Regions from separate parts of the Shigella dysenteriae genome, predicted to be linked through region 2. Evidence: predicted binding sites of a transcription regulator. Region 2 holds the regulator's gene; each other region holds the start of a gene.

Region 1 (4,196 bases), 920 kb from region 2:
GTGATCGCCATCACGCCAATGTTTTCCCCGTAGGTGGTGTTTGGCGTGGAGCCAAAGAAGCCGGAAATCACGGTCGACAAGCCGTTAGCAAACATCGAACGGTGCAGACCTGGATCGCGCAGCAGATCTTTTTTGACGATATTAGCCGTTACTACCAGGTGCCCTACGTGTTCGGCAATAACCACTAACGCCGCTGGCAGAATAGTCAGAATGGCAAACCACTCGAAGCGCGGCGTATAGAGGGTTGGCAGCGCAAACCAGTGAGCATTAATAATCGGCGTGGTATCGACAATTCCCATTGCGAAAGAGAGCGCGTACCCCACCAGCACGCCAATTAAAATCGGGATAATTGCCAGGAAACCACGGAACAGCACGGAACCTAAAACCGTGACCGCCAAGGTGGTAATAGAGATGATGATGGTTTTGGAGTCTGGCGTTTGCCCTTCAGCCGGGAGTAAACCCGCCATACCGGCAGCTACGCCCGCCAGCTCCAGACCGATGACGGCAACGATTGCGCCCATTGCCGCAGGTGGAAACAGCACGTCCAGCCAGCCGGTCCCCGCTTTCTTCACGATAAAAGAAACCAGGCAGAACAGCACGCCGCACATAATAAAGCCGCCCAGCGCGACTTCATACCCTAACGGCAACAGTAACAATACCGGTGAAATAAAGGCAAAGCTGGAACCAAGATAAGCCGGAATTTTCCCTTTACAGATGAAGAGATACAGCAGCGTTCCAATACCGTTAAATAACAGTACAGTCGCCGGGTTAATATGAAATAAGACGGGCACCAGGACGGTTGCACCAAACATGGCGAACAAATGTTGCAAACTAAGCGGGATTGTCTGTAAAAGTGGCGGTCTTTCACTCACCCCGATAGCACGGCGCGTCATAGTATTATCCTCTGTATTATGTGTTATAGGCGCTTTACTCAAAAAAAAGCCGACTCTTAAAGTCGGCTTTAATTATTTTTATTCTTTATTTCGTACCAAAGATTTTGTCACCGGCATCGCCGAGGCCCGGAATAATGTATCCGTGCTCGTTCAGTCCCTGGTCAATCGATGCAGTATACAGTTCGACGTCCGGATGCGCTTTTTCCAGCGCAGCGATACCTTCTGGTGCAGCTACCAGCACCAGAACTTTGATGCTGCTGCAGCCCGCTTTTTTCAGCAGGTCGATGGTCGCGATAACGGAACCACCGGTTGCCAGCATTGGGTCAACGATCAGCGCCATACGCTCATCGATGTTAGAAACCAGTTTCTGGAAGTACGGTACCGGCTCCAGCGTTTCTTCATTACGGTACATACCGACAACGCTGATGCGCGCGCTCGGAACGTTTTCCAGCACACCGTCCATCATCCCCAGACCCGCACGCAGAATTGGCACAACGGTAATTTTCTTACCTTTGATCTGGTCGATTTCTACCGGGCCGTTCCAGCCTTCGATAGTTACTTTTTCCGTTTCGAGGTCGGCGGTCGCTTCGTAAGTCAGCAGGCTACCCACTTCGGAAGCGAGTTCGCGAAAGCGCTTGGTGCTGATATCTTGCTCACGCATCAGTCCCAGCTTGTGTTTGACGAGTGGGTGTTTGACTTCCACGATCTTCATACTCTTTCTCCTTTGAGGGGCAGCCACAAAAAAAATCGACGGATTATACCTCCTTTCTTCAAGGCGGCAATATTATTTTCGTTGACTTTAGTCAAAATGATAACGGTTTGAGATAAAGTTATTTTATATTCAAATGGTTATGAAAGAAGATTATTCCATCCGAAAACTAACCTTTGCCCTGGCACAAGTCTTCTTTCGCCGCGCGCCTGGGGAAAAGACGTGCAAAAAGGTTGTGTAAAGCAGTCTCGCAAACGTTTGCTTTCCCTGTTAGAATTGCGCCGAATTTTATTTTTCTACCGCAAGTAACGCGTGGGGACCCAAGCAGTGACCGATAAAACCTCTCTTAGCTACAAAGATGCCGGTGTTGATATTGACGCGGGTAATGCTCTGGTTGGAAGAATCAAAGGCGTAGTGAAGAAAACGCGTCGTCCGGAAGTGATGGGCGGTCTGGGCGGCTTCGGTGCGCTGTGTGCATTGCCGCAAAAATATCGTGAACCCGTGCTGGTTTCCGGCACTGACGGCGTAGGTACCAAGCTGCGTCTGGCAATGGACTTAAAACGTCACGACACCATTGGTATTGATCTGGTCGCCATGTGCGTTAATGACCTGGTGGTGCAAGGTGCAGAACCGCTGTTTTTCCTCGACTATTACGCAACCGGAAAACTGGATGTTGATACCGCTTCAGCGGTGATCAGCGGCATTGCGGAAGGTTGTCTGCAATCGGGCTGTTCACTGGTGGGTGGCGAAACGGCAGAAATGCCGGGGATGTATCACGGTGAGGATTACGATGTCGCGGGTTTCTGCGTGGGCGTGGTAGAAAAATCAGAAATCATCGACGGCTCTAAAGTCAGCGACGGCGATGTGCTGATTGCACTCGGTTCCAGCGGTCCGCACTCGAACGGTTATTCGCTGGTGCGCAAAATTCTTGAAGTCAGCGGTTGTGATCCGCAAACCACCGAACTTGATGGTAAGCCATTAGCCGATCATCTGCTGGCACCGACCCGCATTTACGTGAAGTCAGTGCTGGAGTTGATTGAAAAGGTCGATGTGCATGCCATTGCGCACCTGACCGGCGGCGGCTTCTGGGAAAACATTCCGCGCGTATTGCCAGATAATACCCAGGCAGTGATTGATGAATCTTCCTGGCAGTGGCCGGAAGTGTTCAACTGGCTGCAAACGGCAGGTAACGTTGAACGCCATGAAATGTATCGCACCTTCAACTGCGGCGTCGGGATGATTATCGCCCTGCCTGCTCCGGAAGTGGACAAAGCCCTCGCCCTGCTCAATGCCAACGGTGAAAACGCGTGGAAAATCGGTATCATCAAAGCCTCTGATTCCGAACAACGCGTGGTTATCGAATAATGAATATTGTGGTGCTTATTTCCGGCAACGGAAGTAATTTGCAGGCAATTATTGACGCCTGTAAAACCAACAAAATTAAAGGCACCGTACGGGCAGTTTTCAGCAATAAGGCCGACGCGTTCGGCCTTGAACGCGCCCGCCAGGCGGGTATTGCAACGCATACGCTCATCACCAGCGCGTTTGACAGTCGTGAAGCCTATGACCGGGAGTTGATTCATGAAATCGACATGTACGCACCCGATGTGGTCGTGCTGGCTGGTTTTATGCGCATTCTCAGCCCGGCGTTTGTCTCCCACTATGCCGGGCGTTTGCTGAACATTCACCCTTCTCTGCTGCCGAAATATCCCGGATTACACACCCATCGTCAGGCGCTGGAAAATGGCGATGAAGAGCACGGTACATCGGTGCATTTCGTCACCGATGAACTGGATGGTGGCCCGGTTATTTTACAGGCGAAAGTCCCGGTATTTGCTGGTGATACGGAAGATGATATCACCGCCCGCGTGCAAACCCAGGAACACGCTATTTATCCGCTGGTGATTAGCTGGTTTGCCGATGGTCGTCTGAAAATGCACGAAAACGCCGCGTGGCTGGATGGTCAACGTCTGCCGCCGCAGGGCTACGCTGCCGACGAGTAATGCCCCCGTAGTTAAAGCGCCAGCTCTGCCGCTGGCGTTTTTCAATTCACCTGTAAATCGCAAGCTCCAGCAGTTTTTTTCTCCCTTTTCTGGCATAGTTGGACATCTGCCAATATTGCTCGCCATAATATCCAGGCAGTGTCCCGTGAATAAAACGGAGTAAAAGTGGTAATGGGTCAGGAAAAGCTATACATCGAAAAAGAGCTCAGTTGGTTATCGTTCAATGAACGCGTGCTTCAGGAAGCGGCGGACAAATCTAACCCGCTGATTGAAAGGATGCGTTTCCTGGGGATCTATTCCAATAACCTTGATGAGTTCTATAAAGTCCGCTTCGCTGAACTGAAGCGACGCATCATTATTAGCGAAGAACAAGGCTCCAACTCTCATTCCCGCCATTTACTGGGCAAAATTCAGTCCCGGGTGCTGAAAGCCGATCAGGAATTCGACGGCCTCTACAACGAGCTATTGCTGGAGATGGCGCGCAACCAGATCTTCCTGATTAATGAACGCCAGCTCTCCGTCAATCAACAAAACTGGCTGCGTCATTATTTTAAGCAGTATCTGCGTCAGCACATTACGCCGATTTTAATC
Region 2 (4,196 bases):
ACCCACAGCATCCCCAGACTACCTAACGCAAAAATTGTCAGGCCGATTAATAACACCGGTTTACGACCATAACGGTCGGAGAGTGGCCCCCACAGAAGCTGGGCTGCGGCAAAACCGGCAAGGAACAGACTAAGGCTGGCACTGACAGCAGACGCAGGCGTTTGCAGGTCGGCCTGTATGGCGGCGAAAGCAGGCAGATACATATCGGTTGCCAGAAAACCGAGTACGCTCAAACCCGCCAGCCAGACTAAAAATCTTTTCCCAGGTTGCATGTATATTCTCTAAATCTCTCAATTAAACACCGCCGCAAAGTGTAGGGAGTGAAATTAGTGTTGTGAAACGGTAATATTTGATGACTGATTTCAAAAATTTTGCAGGCAGACTATGTGGTCAGAATATTCACTCGAAGTTGTTGATGCGGTAGCGCGTAATGGTAGTTTTAGCGCTGCGGCACAGGAGCTGCATCGCGTTCCTTCTGCGGTCAGCTATACCGTGCGTCAGCTGGAAGAGTGGCTGGCGGTGCCGCTCTTTGAACGACGGCACCGTGATGTGGAGCTGACCGCTGCTGGAGCGTGGTTTCTCAAAGAAGGGCGCTCTGTTGTCAAAAAAATGCAGATCACCCGCCAGCAATGTCAGCAGATAGCGAACGGTTGGCGCGGTCAGTTAGCTATCGCAGTGGATAATATTGTCAGGCCAGAACGTACACGGCAGATGATCGTTGATTTTTATCGCCATTTTGATGATGTCGAACTTCTTGTCTTTCAGGAAGTGTTCAACGGTGTCTGGGATGCGCTTTCCGACGGGCGCGTGGAACTGGCGATTGGCGCAACACGCGCGATTCCGGTAGGCGGTCGTTATGCCTTCCGGGATATGGGGATGCTAAGCTGGAGTTGCGTTGTTGCCAGCCACCACCCGCTGGCGTTGATGGATGGCCCATTCAGCGATGATACGTTGCGCAACTGGCCGTCGTTGGTGCGCGAAGACACCTCGCGAACGCTACCTAAACGTATTACCTGGTTGCTGGATAACCAAAAAAGAGTTGTCGTGCCTGACTGGGAATCATCGGCAACCTGTATCTCGGCAGGATTATGCATAGGGATGGTGCCAACACATTTCGCCAAACCGTGGCTTAATGAGGGGAAGTGGGTAGCACTTGAATTGGAAAACCCCTTCCCGGATTCGGCATGTTGTCTGACATGGCAGCAAAATGATATGTCGCCTGCGTTAACCTGGCTGCTTGAGTATCTCGGCGATAGTGAGACGCTGAATAAGGAGTGGCTGCGGGAGCCGGAAGAGACTCCCGCAACGGGTGATTAACGACGATAGTCGCGGAACGGGCCGTCAGCCACGGAGCGGCGTTCAATCAAGCGCGGATGCACTTCAATGGACTGCGGTTCTTCACGTTTGTTGACGATACGATCCAACAGCATGTTGAACGCTGTTTCACCCAGCGAATCTTTTGGTTGGTGGATCGTGGTCAGCGCCGGCGTAAAATAGCGGGCGTTGCGCACGTTATCATAACCGATCAGCGAAACATCCTGCGGGACGCGCAGACCCATTTCATCAGCAGCACAAAGTGCGCCCATTGCCATGATATCGCCACCACAGAAGACGGCAGTAGGGCGATGCGGCTGCGACAGTATTTGCTGCATGGCGCGATAACCAGATTCGGGTTCAAAGTCACCCTGAACAATCCAGCTTTCCGGCACCTTGATCATCGCTTCTTCCATCGCCTTCATAAAACCGGCAAGGCGGCCTGCGCCGGTGTTACGTTCCAGCGGGCCGGGGATGACGCCGATTTCGCGGTGACCGCGTTCAATCAGATAACGCCCGGCCATGTAGCCGCCTTCGAACGCGTTATCAATGACCGCATCGGTGAAGTCAGCTTTTGCTTCACCCCAGTCCATCACCACCATTGGGATATGGCGATACTCTTCCAGCATCGCCAGCAACGGCTCTGGGTACTCAGAACACATCACCAGCAGACCATCGACGCGTTTTTGCGCCATCATCGACAGATAAGCCCGCTGTTTCTCAAGATTGTTCCACGCATTACCCAGAATCAGGGTGTAACCTTTCTGGAAGCAATTTTTTTCAACCGCTTCAATGATCTCGGCAAAATAGGCCGCTTCGCTGCTGGTCGCCAGCAAACCGATAGACTTGGTGTGGTTAACCTTCAGGCTACGCGCCACCGCGCTAGGGGAGTAGTGTAATTCTTTAATCGCTGCCCACACGGCGTTGCGCGTTTCTTCAGCGACGAAACGTGTTTTGTTGATTACGTGTGACACAGTTGTAGTGGAAACGTTTGCTCGTTTCGCTACATCTTTTATTGTTGCCATTCCATTTCACTCCAGACCCTAACTTCAGCTCCTGCAAAATCGCAAGGTAAACGTTTGCCTTTACACACCTTACGCACAACAAAAGTGTTGCGGTACGCCGGAAAAACGACACGGAGCGTCAGGAAGGGGTCAATGGCCAGTACGCAAATAGTGTAAGCGTGGAATTTTGGCCGATCTTGACGAAAAGGGGAAGTGGTAAAAACACTTATCATTATAAATGACGGGAGATTTTTTCATCACAGTGTGTAAAAATGCGTAATATCACTTTTTGTGTGGTAATAAAAAAGGAGAAAACTTGATGAGCACCGACCTTAAATTTTCACTGGTAACAACGATTATCGTCCTCGGTTTGATCGTAGCCGTGGGTTTGACTGCCGCGCTGCACTGATTTCCTCTCGAGGGAGCGCGTTCTCCCTCGCATCTCCTTCCTGTTTGTTAGCAAAATGGCAAAAGTGTTTTCTCTTTTTGTTATTTTCATTTTTTTGTGATTGCTGTCATGCTTTCGCCACTTTAATGAATATCGCGTAATGACGCGAAGAGGTGGAGATAAGGCATGAAAATTAACTATCCGTTGCTGGCGCTGGCGATTGGCGCGTTTGGTATCGGGACAACGGAGTTCTCGCCAATGGGCTTGTTGCCCGTCATTGCGCGCGGTGTGGATGTCTCGATTCCCGCTGCCGGAATGTTAATCAGTGCCTATGCAGTTGGCGTAATGGTTGGCGCGCCGCTGATGACGCTTCTACTTTCTCATCGTGCCCGCCGCAGTGCGTTGATTTTCCTGATGGCAATTTTCACGCTCGGCAACGTACTTTCCGCCATCGCGCCGGATTATATGACCCTGATGCTTTCACGCATTTTGACCAGCCTGAATCACGGAGCATTTTTTGGTTTGGGTTCAGTCGTGGCCGCAAGCGTGGTGCCAAAACATAAACAGGCCAGCGCAGTTGCCACTATGTTTATGGGGTTAACCCTGGCAAATATCGGTGGCGTGCCGGCGGCGACCTGGTTGGGTGAAACCATCGGCTGGCGGATGTCATTTCTGGCAACGGCGGGGCTGGGAGTGATTTCAATGGTAAGTCTGTTCTTCTCATTACCTAAAGGTGGTGCAGGGGCACGACCTGAAGTGAAAAAAGAGCTGGCGGTATTAATGCGTCCGCAGGTGCTGTCTGCATTGCTGACGACGGTACTGGGAGCTGGTGCAATGTTTACTCTCTACACCTATATCTCTCCGGTACTACAAAGTATTACCCACGCAACACCAGTGTTCGTCACGGCAATGCTGGTGCTGATTGGTGTCGGATTCTCTATCGGTAACTATCTCGGCGGCAAACTGGCAGATCGTTCAGTTAACGGCACGTTGAAAGGCTTTTTGTTGTTGTTGATGGTGATTATGCTGGCAATCCCGTTCCTGGCCCGCAATGAGTTCGGCGCAGCTATTAGCATGGTGGTGTGGGGCGCAGCAACCTTTGCGGTCGTACCGCCGTTACAGATGCGCGTGATGCGTGTCGCCAGTGAAGCGCCAGGTCTGTCTTCATCAGTCAATATTGGTGCCTTTAATCTTGGAAATGCGCTGGGAGCAGCTGCTGGTGGTGCGGTAATTTCCGCTGGGCTGGGATACAGCTTTGTGCCGGTGATGGGAGCGATTGTCGCGGGACTGGCATTATTGCTGGTGTTTATGTCAGCCAGAAAACAACCTGAAACAGTTTGCGTTGCTAACAGCTAATTAAACAAAAACGCAGAAGGATAACCTTCTGCGTTACAGTTGCTGACAACGTGCGATTTATCTTGCCGAATACGCTGTTAACGCCTCATCCGCGTTGGCATGGTAAGCGAAGCGCATCAGGCAATGCTGCATTT
Region 3 (4,196 bases), 2.4 Mb from region 2:
AAATTTGAGAGACTCACGAACAACTCTCGTTGTTCAGTGTTTCAATTTTCAGCTTGATCCAGATTTTTAAAGAGCAAATATCTCAAACATCACCCGAAGATGAGTTTTGAGATATTAAGGCAGGTGACTTTCACTCACAAACCAGCAAGTGGCGTCCCCTAGGGGATTCGAACCCCTGTTACCGCCGTGAAAGGGCGGTGTCCTGGGCCTCTAGACGAAGGGGACGTATCAGTCTGCTTCGCAAGACGCCTTGCTTTTCACTTTCTATCAGACAATCTGTGTGAGCACTGCAAAGTACGCTTCTTTAAGGTAAGGAGGTGATCCAACCGCAGGTTCCCCTACGGTTACCTTGTTACGACTTCACCCCAGTCATGAATCACAAAGTGGTAAGCGCCCTCCCGAAGGTTAAGCTACCTACTTCTTTTGCAACCCACTCCCATGGTGTGACGGGCGGTGTGTACAAGGCCCGGGAACGTATTCACCGTGGCATTCTGATCCACGATTACTAGCGATTCCGACTTCATGGAGTCGAGTTGCAGACTCCAATCCGGACTACGACGCACTTTATGAGGTCCGCTTGCTCTCGCGAGGTCGCTTCTCTTTGTATGCGCCATTGTAGCACGTGTGTAGCCCTGGTCGTAAGGGCCATGATGACTTGACGTCATCCCCACCTTCCTCCAGTTTATCACTGGCAGTCTCCTTTGAGTTCCCGGCCGGACCGCTGGCAACAAAGGATAAGGGTTGCGCTCGTTGCGGGACTTAACCCAACATTTCACAACACGAGCTGACGACAGCCATGCAGCACCTGTCTCACAGTTCCCGAAGGCACCAATCCATCTCTGGAAAGTTCTGTGGATGTCAAGACCAGGTAAGGTTCTTCGCGTTGCATCGAATTAAACCACATGCTCCACCGCTTGTGCGGGCCCCCGTCAATTCATTTGAGTTTTAACCTTGCGGCCGTACTCCCCAGGCGGTCGACTTAACGCGTTAGCTCCGGAAGCCACGCCTCAAGGGCACAACCTCCAAGTCGACATCGTTTACGGCGTGGACTACCAGGGTATCTAATCCTGTTTGCTCCCCACGCTTTCGCACCTGAGCGTCAGTCTTCGTCCAGGGGGCCGCCTTCGCCACCGGTATTCCTCCAGATCTCTACGCATTTCACCGCTACACCTGGAATTCTACCCCCCTCTACGAGACTCAAGCTTGCCAGTATCAGATGCAGTTCCCAGGTTGAGCCCGGGGATTTCACATCTGACTTAACAAACCGCCTGCGTGCGCTTTACGCCCAGTAATTCCGATTAACGCTTGCACCCTCCGTATTACCGCGGCTGCTGGCACGGAGTTAGCCGGTGCTTCTTCTGCGGGTAACGTCAATGAGCAAAGGTATTAACTTTACTCCCTTCCTCCCCGCTGAAAGTACTTTACAACCCGAAGGCCTTCTTCATACACGCGGCATGGCTGCATCAGGCTTGCGCCCATTGTGCAATATTCCCCACTGCTGCCTCCCGTAGGAGTCTGGACCGTGTCTCAGTTCCAGTGTGGCTGGTCATCCTCTCAGACCAGCTAGGGATCGTCGCCTAGGTGAGCCGTTACCCCACCTACTAGCTAATCCCATCTGGGCACATCCGATGGCAAGAGGCCCGAAGGTCCCCCTCTTTGGTCTTGCGACGTTATGCGGTATTAGCTACCGTTTCCAGTAGTTATCCCCCTCCATCAGGCAGTTTCCCAGACATTACTCACCCGTCCGCCACTCGTCAGCGAAACAGCAAGCTGTTTCCTGTTACCGTTCGACTTGCATGTGTTAGGCCTGCCGCCAGCGTTCAATCTGAGCCATGATCAAACTCTTCAATTTAAAAGTTTGATGCTCAAAGAATTAAACTTCGTAATGAATTACGTGTTCACTCTTGAGACTTGGTATTCATTTTTCGTCTTGCGACGTTAAGAATCCGTATCTTCGAGTGCCCACACAGATTGTCTGATAAATTGTTAAAGAGCAGTTGCGACGCGGCTTTCAGCTCACTGTCGCGAGGTGGCGTATATTACGCCTTCCTCTTTCAGAGTCAACCCTGAATTTCAGGATTTTTCTCTTCAACCGAACCGGCTGTTTGTGTGAAGTGATTCACATCCGCCGTGTCGATGGAGGCGCATTATAGGGAGTTCTCCGCAGGCCGCAATAGAAAAATTGCAGAAAAATGACTGACTGCTGCATTCCCCAGCAAAACCCCGCTTTATACCTTTTTACGCACAGAGTTATCCACAATCATCAATGTGATTTCAGTATTTTTCCCACGGTAACCACTGTCAAAATTGTGATCACCATTGAAAGAGAAAAATTCGCGAGCGTTGCGCAAACGTTTTCGTTACAATGCGGGCGAAAAATAAGGATGCCCCGTTAGGGGCGTTAGCTAAGTTTTTCGCGAAAAATTCAGCTAACGCTCTCTGTAATAGTCAAATCCAGGGGATTTACCATGCAACAACGTCGTCCAGTCCGCCGCGCTCTGCTCAGTGTTTCTGACAAAGCCGGTATCGTCGAATTCGCCCAGGCACTTTCCGCACGCGGTGTGGAGCTGCTGTCTACAGGGGGCACTGCCCGTCTGTTAGCAGAAAAAGGTCTGCCGGTAACCGAAGTTTCCGATTACACCGGTTTCCCGGAGATGATGGATGGACGCGTGAAGACCCTGCATCCGAAAGTACATGGTGGCATTCTGGGCCGTCGCGGCCAGGACGATGCCATTATGGAAGAACATCAGATCCAGCCTATCGATATGGTGGTTGTTAACCTGTATCCGTTCGCCCAGACCGTGGCCCGTGAAGGTTGCTCGCTGGAAGATGCGGTTGAGAACATCGATATCGGCGGCCCAACGATGGTGCGCTCCGCCGCCAAGAACCATAAAGATGTCGCAATCGTGGTGAAGAGCAGCGACTACGACGCCATTATTAAAGAGATGGATGACAACGAAGGATCGCTGACGCTTGCAACCCGTTTCGACCTCGCCATCAAAGCCTTCGAACACACTGCCGCCTACGACAGCATGATTGCCAACTACTTCGGCAGCATGGTTCCGGCTTACCACGGTGAAAGCAAAGAAGCCGCCGGTCGCTTCCCACGCACGCTGAACCTGAACTTCATTAAGAAGCAGGATATGCGTTACGGCGAGAACAGCCACCAGCAGGCTGCCTTCTATATAGAAGAGAATGTGAAAGAAGCCTCCGTTGCTACCGCAACCCAGGTTCAGGGTAAAGCCCTCTCTTATAACAACATCGCCGATACCGATGCGGCGCTGGAGTGCGTGAAAGAGTTCGCCGAGCCGGCATGTGTGATTGTGAAGCACGCCAACCCTTGCGGCGTGGCTATCGGCAATTCCATTCTTGATGCTTACGATCGCGCGTACAAAACCGACCCGACCTCCGCATTCGGCGGCATCATTGCCTTTAACCGCGAGCTGGATGCGGAAACCGCACAGGCCATCATTTCTCGTCAGTTTGTTGAAGTGATTATTGCGCCGTCCGCCAGCGAAGAAGCCCTGAAAATCACCGCCGCCAAACAGAATGTACGCGTTCTGACCTGCGGTCAGTGGGGCGAGCGTGTTCCGGGCCTCGATTTCAAACGCGTGAACGGCGGTCTGCTGGTTCAGGATCGTGATCTGGGGATGGTCGGTGCAGAAGAACTGCGCGTCGTCACCAAACGCCAGCCGACCGAACAGGAACTGCGTGATGCGCTGTTCTGCTGGAAAGTGGCGAAGTTCGTGAAATCCAATGCTATCGTCTATGCCAAAAACAATATGACCATCGGTATTGGCGCGGGCCAGATGAGCCGCGTGTACTCCGCGAAAATCGCCGGTATTAAAGCCGCCGATGAAGGTCTGGAAGTGAAAGGTTCCTCGATGGCTTCTGACGCGTTCTTCCCGTTCCGCGACGGTATTGATGCCGCAGCCGCTGCGGGCGTGACCTGCGTAATCCAGCCTGGCGGTTCTATCCGTGATGACGAAGTGATTGCCGCCGCCGACGAGCACGGTATTGCGATGCTCTTCACCGATATGCGCCACTTCCGCCATTAATGGAGCGACAGATGAAAGTATTAGTGATTGGTAACGGCGGGCGCGAGCACGCGCTGGCCTGGAAAGCGGCCCAGTCGCCGCTGGTTGAGACTGTTTTTGTTGCTCCGGGTAACGCAGGCACAGCGCTGGAACCCACGC
Region 4 (4,196 bases), 1.9 Mb from region 2:
CATCTTTCAGTTCGCGACGGATTTTGGTTAACGCTTCCGGGTCATCGAGGCTCACTTTCGGGTCGAATCCAGTCGCACCGACTTCCAGGCCGCGCAGCGCTTTTTGCAGGGATTCCTGCTGCGTGCGACCAATCGCCATCACTTCGCCAACCGATTTCATCTGAGTGGTCAGACGGTCGTTAGCACCAGCGAATTTTTCGAAGTTGAAGCGAGGAATTTTAGTAACCACATAGTCGATGGACGGCTCGAAGGAGGCCGGAGTACGTCCGCCAGTGATGTCGTTCATCAGTTCGTCGAGGGTGTAACCCACCGCCAGTTTCGCCGCCACTTTAGCAATCGGGAAACCGGTCGCTTTCGACGCCAGCGCCGAAGAACGGGACACGCGTGGGTTCATTTCGATAACAATCAGGCGACCGTTTTTCGGGTTCACCGCAAACTGGACATTGGAACCACCGGTTTCAACGCCGATTTCACGCAGCACCGCCATCGAGGCGTTACGCATGATTTGATATTCTTTGTCGGTCAGCGTTTGGGCTGGCGCGACAGTGATGGAGTCACCGGTATGGATGCCCATCGCATCAAAGTTTTCGATAGAGCAGACGATGATGCAGTTGTCGTTTTTATCACGCACCACTTCCATCTCGTACTCTTTCCAGCCGATCAGCGACTCATCAATCAGCAGCTCTTTGGTTGGGGAGAGATCCAGACCGCGGGCGCAAATTTCTTCAAACTCTTCGCGGTTATAAGCGATACCGCCGCCGCTACCGCCCATGGTAAAGGATGGGCGAATAATGCACGGGAAGCCCACGTCAGCGGCAACCGCCAGCGCTTCTTCCATCGTGTGTGCGATACCGGAACGCGCGGTTTCCAGACCAATTTTCTTCATCGCTACGTCGAAACGACGGCGGTCTTCTGCTTTATCAATCGCATCGGCGGTCGCACCAATCATAGTCACGCCGAACTCTTCCAACACGCCCTGACGCTCCAGCTCCAGCGCGCAGTTCAGCGCCGTCTGACCGCCCATCGTTGGCAGCACCGCGTCCGGGCGCTCTTTTTCAATAATCTTGCGTACTACTTCCCAGTGAATCGGCTCGATGTAGGTCGCATCGGCCATTTCCGGGTCGGTCATGATGGTCGCCGGGTTGGAGTTCACCAGAATGACGCGGTAACCCTCTTCGCGCAGGGCTTTACATGCTTGCGCGCCAGAGTAGTCAAACTCACACGCCTGACCGATAACAATCGGGCCCGCACCCAGAATCAGGATACTTTTTATATCTGTACGTTTTGGCATGGCTCTTTTACTCCTGATTACTTAGCGGTTTTACGGTACTGCTCAATTAACTCGATAAAGTGGTCGAACAACGGCGCTGCGTCGTGTGGCCCAGGGCTGGCTTCCGGGTGACCCTGGAAGCTGAACGCCGGTTTATCAGTGCGATGAATGCCCTGTAACGTACCGTCGAACAGGGATTTATGCGTGACACGCAGGTTTGCAGGTAATGTTGCTTCATCCACCGCAAAACCGTGGTTCTGGGCGGTGATCATCACCACGTTTTTCTCCACATCTTTAACCGGATGGTTGCCGCCGTGGTGACCAAATTTCATTTTGACAGTCTTCGCACCGCTCGCCAGCGCCAGCAGCTGATGACCGAGGCAGATGCCGAATACCGGAATATCGGTTTCGAGGAATTTCTGGATGGCGGTAATGGCGTAATCGCACGGGGCCGGGTCGCCAGGACCGTTGGAGAGGAAGATGCCGTCTGGATTCATTTTCAGCACATCTTCCGCAGAAGTTTGCGCCGGAACGATGGTCAGGCGACAGCCTCTATCCACCAGCATCCGCAGGATGTTGCGCTTGGCACCAAAATCATAAGCCACGACGTGGAACGGCAGCTCGTCTTCTTTTTTCGCTTCTGGCAGGCCGCCGGTCAACGTCCAGCTCCCTTGTGTCCAGCTATAGGCTTCTGCGGTGGTCACTTCTTTTGCCAGATCCATGCCATTCAGACCTGGGAACGCGCGGGCTTTTTCTAACGCCAACGCCGCATCCGGGTTATCGCCTGCGATAATGCAGCCATTCTGTGCGCCTTTCTCGCGCAGTAAACGCGTCAGCTTACGGGTATCGATATCGGCAATCGCCACGATGTTATGGCGCTTCAGGTAAGAAGAGAGGTCTTCGGTATTACGGAAGTTGCTGGCAATCAGCGGCAGGTCGCGAATCACCAGACCTTGTGCATGTACCTGAGAAGATTCTTCATCGGCGTCATTAGTGCCGACATTGCCAATATGGGGATAAGTAAGAGTAACGATTTGACGAGAATAGGAAGGATCAGTGAGGATTTCTTGATAACCGGTCATTGAAGTATTGAAAACGACTTCCCCAACCGCCGAACCTGTTGCCCCTATGGCCCGACCGTGAAACTGGGTTCCGTCTTCCAGAACCAATAGCGCTGACTTAATCAAAACACCCTCCAGAGAATATTCACTCACTTTATTTGCATATTAATTCACAATGATGACGTAAATCAATGCAAATCTGCTTACCGACGAATTTCTGGCAAACGGCGGCATTCTGGAGATATGGGCGCTAAAAGTCAACTTAATGGCGGGATTTTTTATATTATTTTGTGGCTCATGCATGTTTTACAGGCATTAAGCGGCAAAAAGATCATATAACCTGTTCTAGAAAACGCTTGCGCAGCAAGAAGATTGCATGAAATAAAAGCGAGTAGGGAAAAGTGGACCAAATGGTCAAAATTTACATTAAAACAACAAAAACCGAAGACAAAACATGTAATTTTTGGCACTTATAGACAATTTAAAAACATAACACTAAAAATAAAAGGGCCAAAAATTAAAGCCCTTTATAATCAATAAATTAAATGTGTTATTCTTGCACCATAACAAATATTTTGTGGTTACAAACTATTGAGATCAAGCACATCTCGCATATCAAAAAGACCACTTTCCTTACTACTCAACCACAAAGCCGATCTTACCGCGCCGTTAGCAAATGTCATGCGGCTGGACGCCTTATGGGTGATCTCCAGACGCTCGCCAATATCGGCAAACATCGCGGTATGTTCGCCAACGATGTCACCTGCACGCACGGTGGCAAAACCAATGGTGCCAGGCACACGTTCACCGGTGTGGCCTTCACGACTGTAGACCGCGCAATCTTTCAGATCTTTATCAAGGGCGTGGGCGATCGCCTCTCCCATTGCCAGTGCGGTGCCTGACGGCGCATCAACTTTATGTCTATGATGTGCTTCAATAATTTCGATATCGGTGTAGTCACCCATCACTTTGGCTGCTTTCTCCAGCAGCTTAAGCATGACGTTAACGCCAACGCTAAAATTGGCGGCAAAGACAATCGCAATATCGGCGGCGGCGTCACGAATCGCCTGTTTACCGGCTTCGTCAAACCCCGTAGTGCCGATCACCATCCCTTTGCCATGCTGGCGACAAAAAGCGAGATGGTTCAGCGTACCTTCCGGACGGGTAAAATCGATAAACACATCAAAATCATCTTTTACCGCATCGAGGCTGCTTTGCACGGTAACGCCTGTTTTCCCTGCACCAGCCAGCTCACCGGCGTCGCTGCCCAGTAAAGAAGATCCTTCGCGCTCCAGCGCCGCGCCCAGCTGCACGCCTTCTAATGCCAGCGCCGCCTGAATCAACTGGCGGCCCATACGCCCCCCGGCTCCCGCGATGGCAACGCGGATGTTTGCATCATGCATAGCTATTCTCTTTTGTTAATTTGCATAGACCGTTTTCAGAGTAACCAGCGCATCGCTACGCCGCCAGCCAAAAACGCTGATAATTAGAAATTAATGATAAATAGGGAGGGATATCAGTGAAAGGCATGAGTCGATGAATGACTGCATGCCAATAACATGTGACAGGTTACGACGCCAGAGCCAGCACCTCAGCCACCCACTGCTGGAAGCCTTTCACATCCAGATCCAATGCCACCTGTACATTGGCTGGCTTGCCCAGGCAACCGTCGATATCAACCACCGTCGTGCCTGAGGTAAATTCGCCCTGAGTTTCCACTGCCACAAAACAGGGTTTGAGAGTGAACAGGTCCGGGCGCACCAGCCAGGCGATGGCGCAGAGATCGTGCATTCGCAAGCCGCTTTGCATACTGCCGCTACGGTAGTGGCTAAACAGGGCGTGAAGCATTTTCCCGGTACGGTTTA

The links. Region 2 encodes PurR, which represses purine synthesis genes. Its sites were predicted from a motif close to CANGCAAACGTTTGCNTG; they were not measured.
Region 1: purM (phosphoribosylformylglycinamidine cyclo-ligase) is a predicted target of PurR. The motif match lies at 1,850-1,867, and genes of this name have one in related genera.
Region 3: purH (bifunctional phosphoribosylaminoimidazolecarboxamide formyltransferase/IMP cyclohydrolase) is a predicted target of PurR. The motif match lies at 2,345-2,362, and genes of this name have one in related genera.
Region 4: carA (glutamine-hydrolyzing carbamoyl-phosphate synthase small subunit) is a predicted target of PurR. The motif match lies at 2,549-2,566, and genes of this name have one in related genera.

The regions. Positions count from the first base shown of each region.
Region 1 is NZ_CP055055.1:3,429,804-3,433,999, forward strand. It holds gene uraA (uracil permease) at 1-893, opposite strand, end outside; gene upp (uracil phosphoribosyltransferase) at 979-1,605, opposite strand; gene purM (phosphoribosylformylglycinamidine cyclo-ligase) at 1,930-2,967, shown strand; gene purN (phosphoribosylglycinamide formyltransferase) at 2,967-3,605, shown strand; gene ppk1 (polyphosphate kinase 1) at 3,777-4,196, shown strand, end outside.
Region 2 is NZ_CP055055.1:2,514,312-2,518,507, reverse strand. It holds gene punC (purine nucleoside transporter PunC) at 1-272, opposite strand, end outside; gene punR (DNA-binding transcriptional activator PunR) at 385-1,317, shown strand; gene purR (HTH-type transcriptional repressor PurR) at 1,314-2,339, opposite strand; gene cydH (cytochrome bd-I accessory subunit CydH) at 2,638-2,727, shown strand; gene HUZ68_RS11990 (MFS transporter) at 2,893-4,062, shown strand.
Region 3 is NZ_CP055055.1:134,665-138,860, reverse strand. It holds tRNA gene HUZ68_RS00670 (tRNA-Glu) at 150-225, opposite strand; rRNA gene HUZ68_RS00665 (16S ribosomal RNA) at 311-1,852, opposite strand; gene purH (bifunctional phosphoribosylaminoimidazolecarboxamide formyltransferase/IMP cyclohydrolase) at 2,469-4,058, shown strand; gene purD (phosphoribosylamine--glycine ligase) at 4,070-4,196, shown strand, end outside.
Region 4 is NZ_CP055055.1:635,229-639,424, reverse strand. It holds gene carB (carbamoyl-phosphate synthase large subunit) at 1-1,291, opposite strand, end outside; gene carA (glutamine-hydrolyzing carbamoyl-phosphate synthase small subunit) at 1,309-2,457, opposite strand; gene dapB (4-hydroxy-tetrahydrodipicolinate reductase) at 2,913-3,734, opposite strand; gene rihC (ribonucleoside hydrolase RihC) at 3,901-4,196, opposite strand, start outside.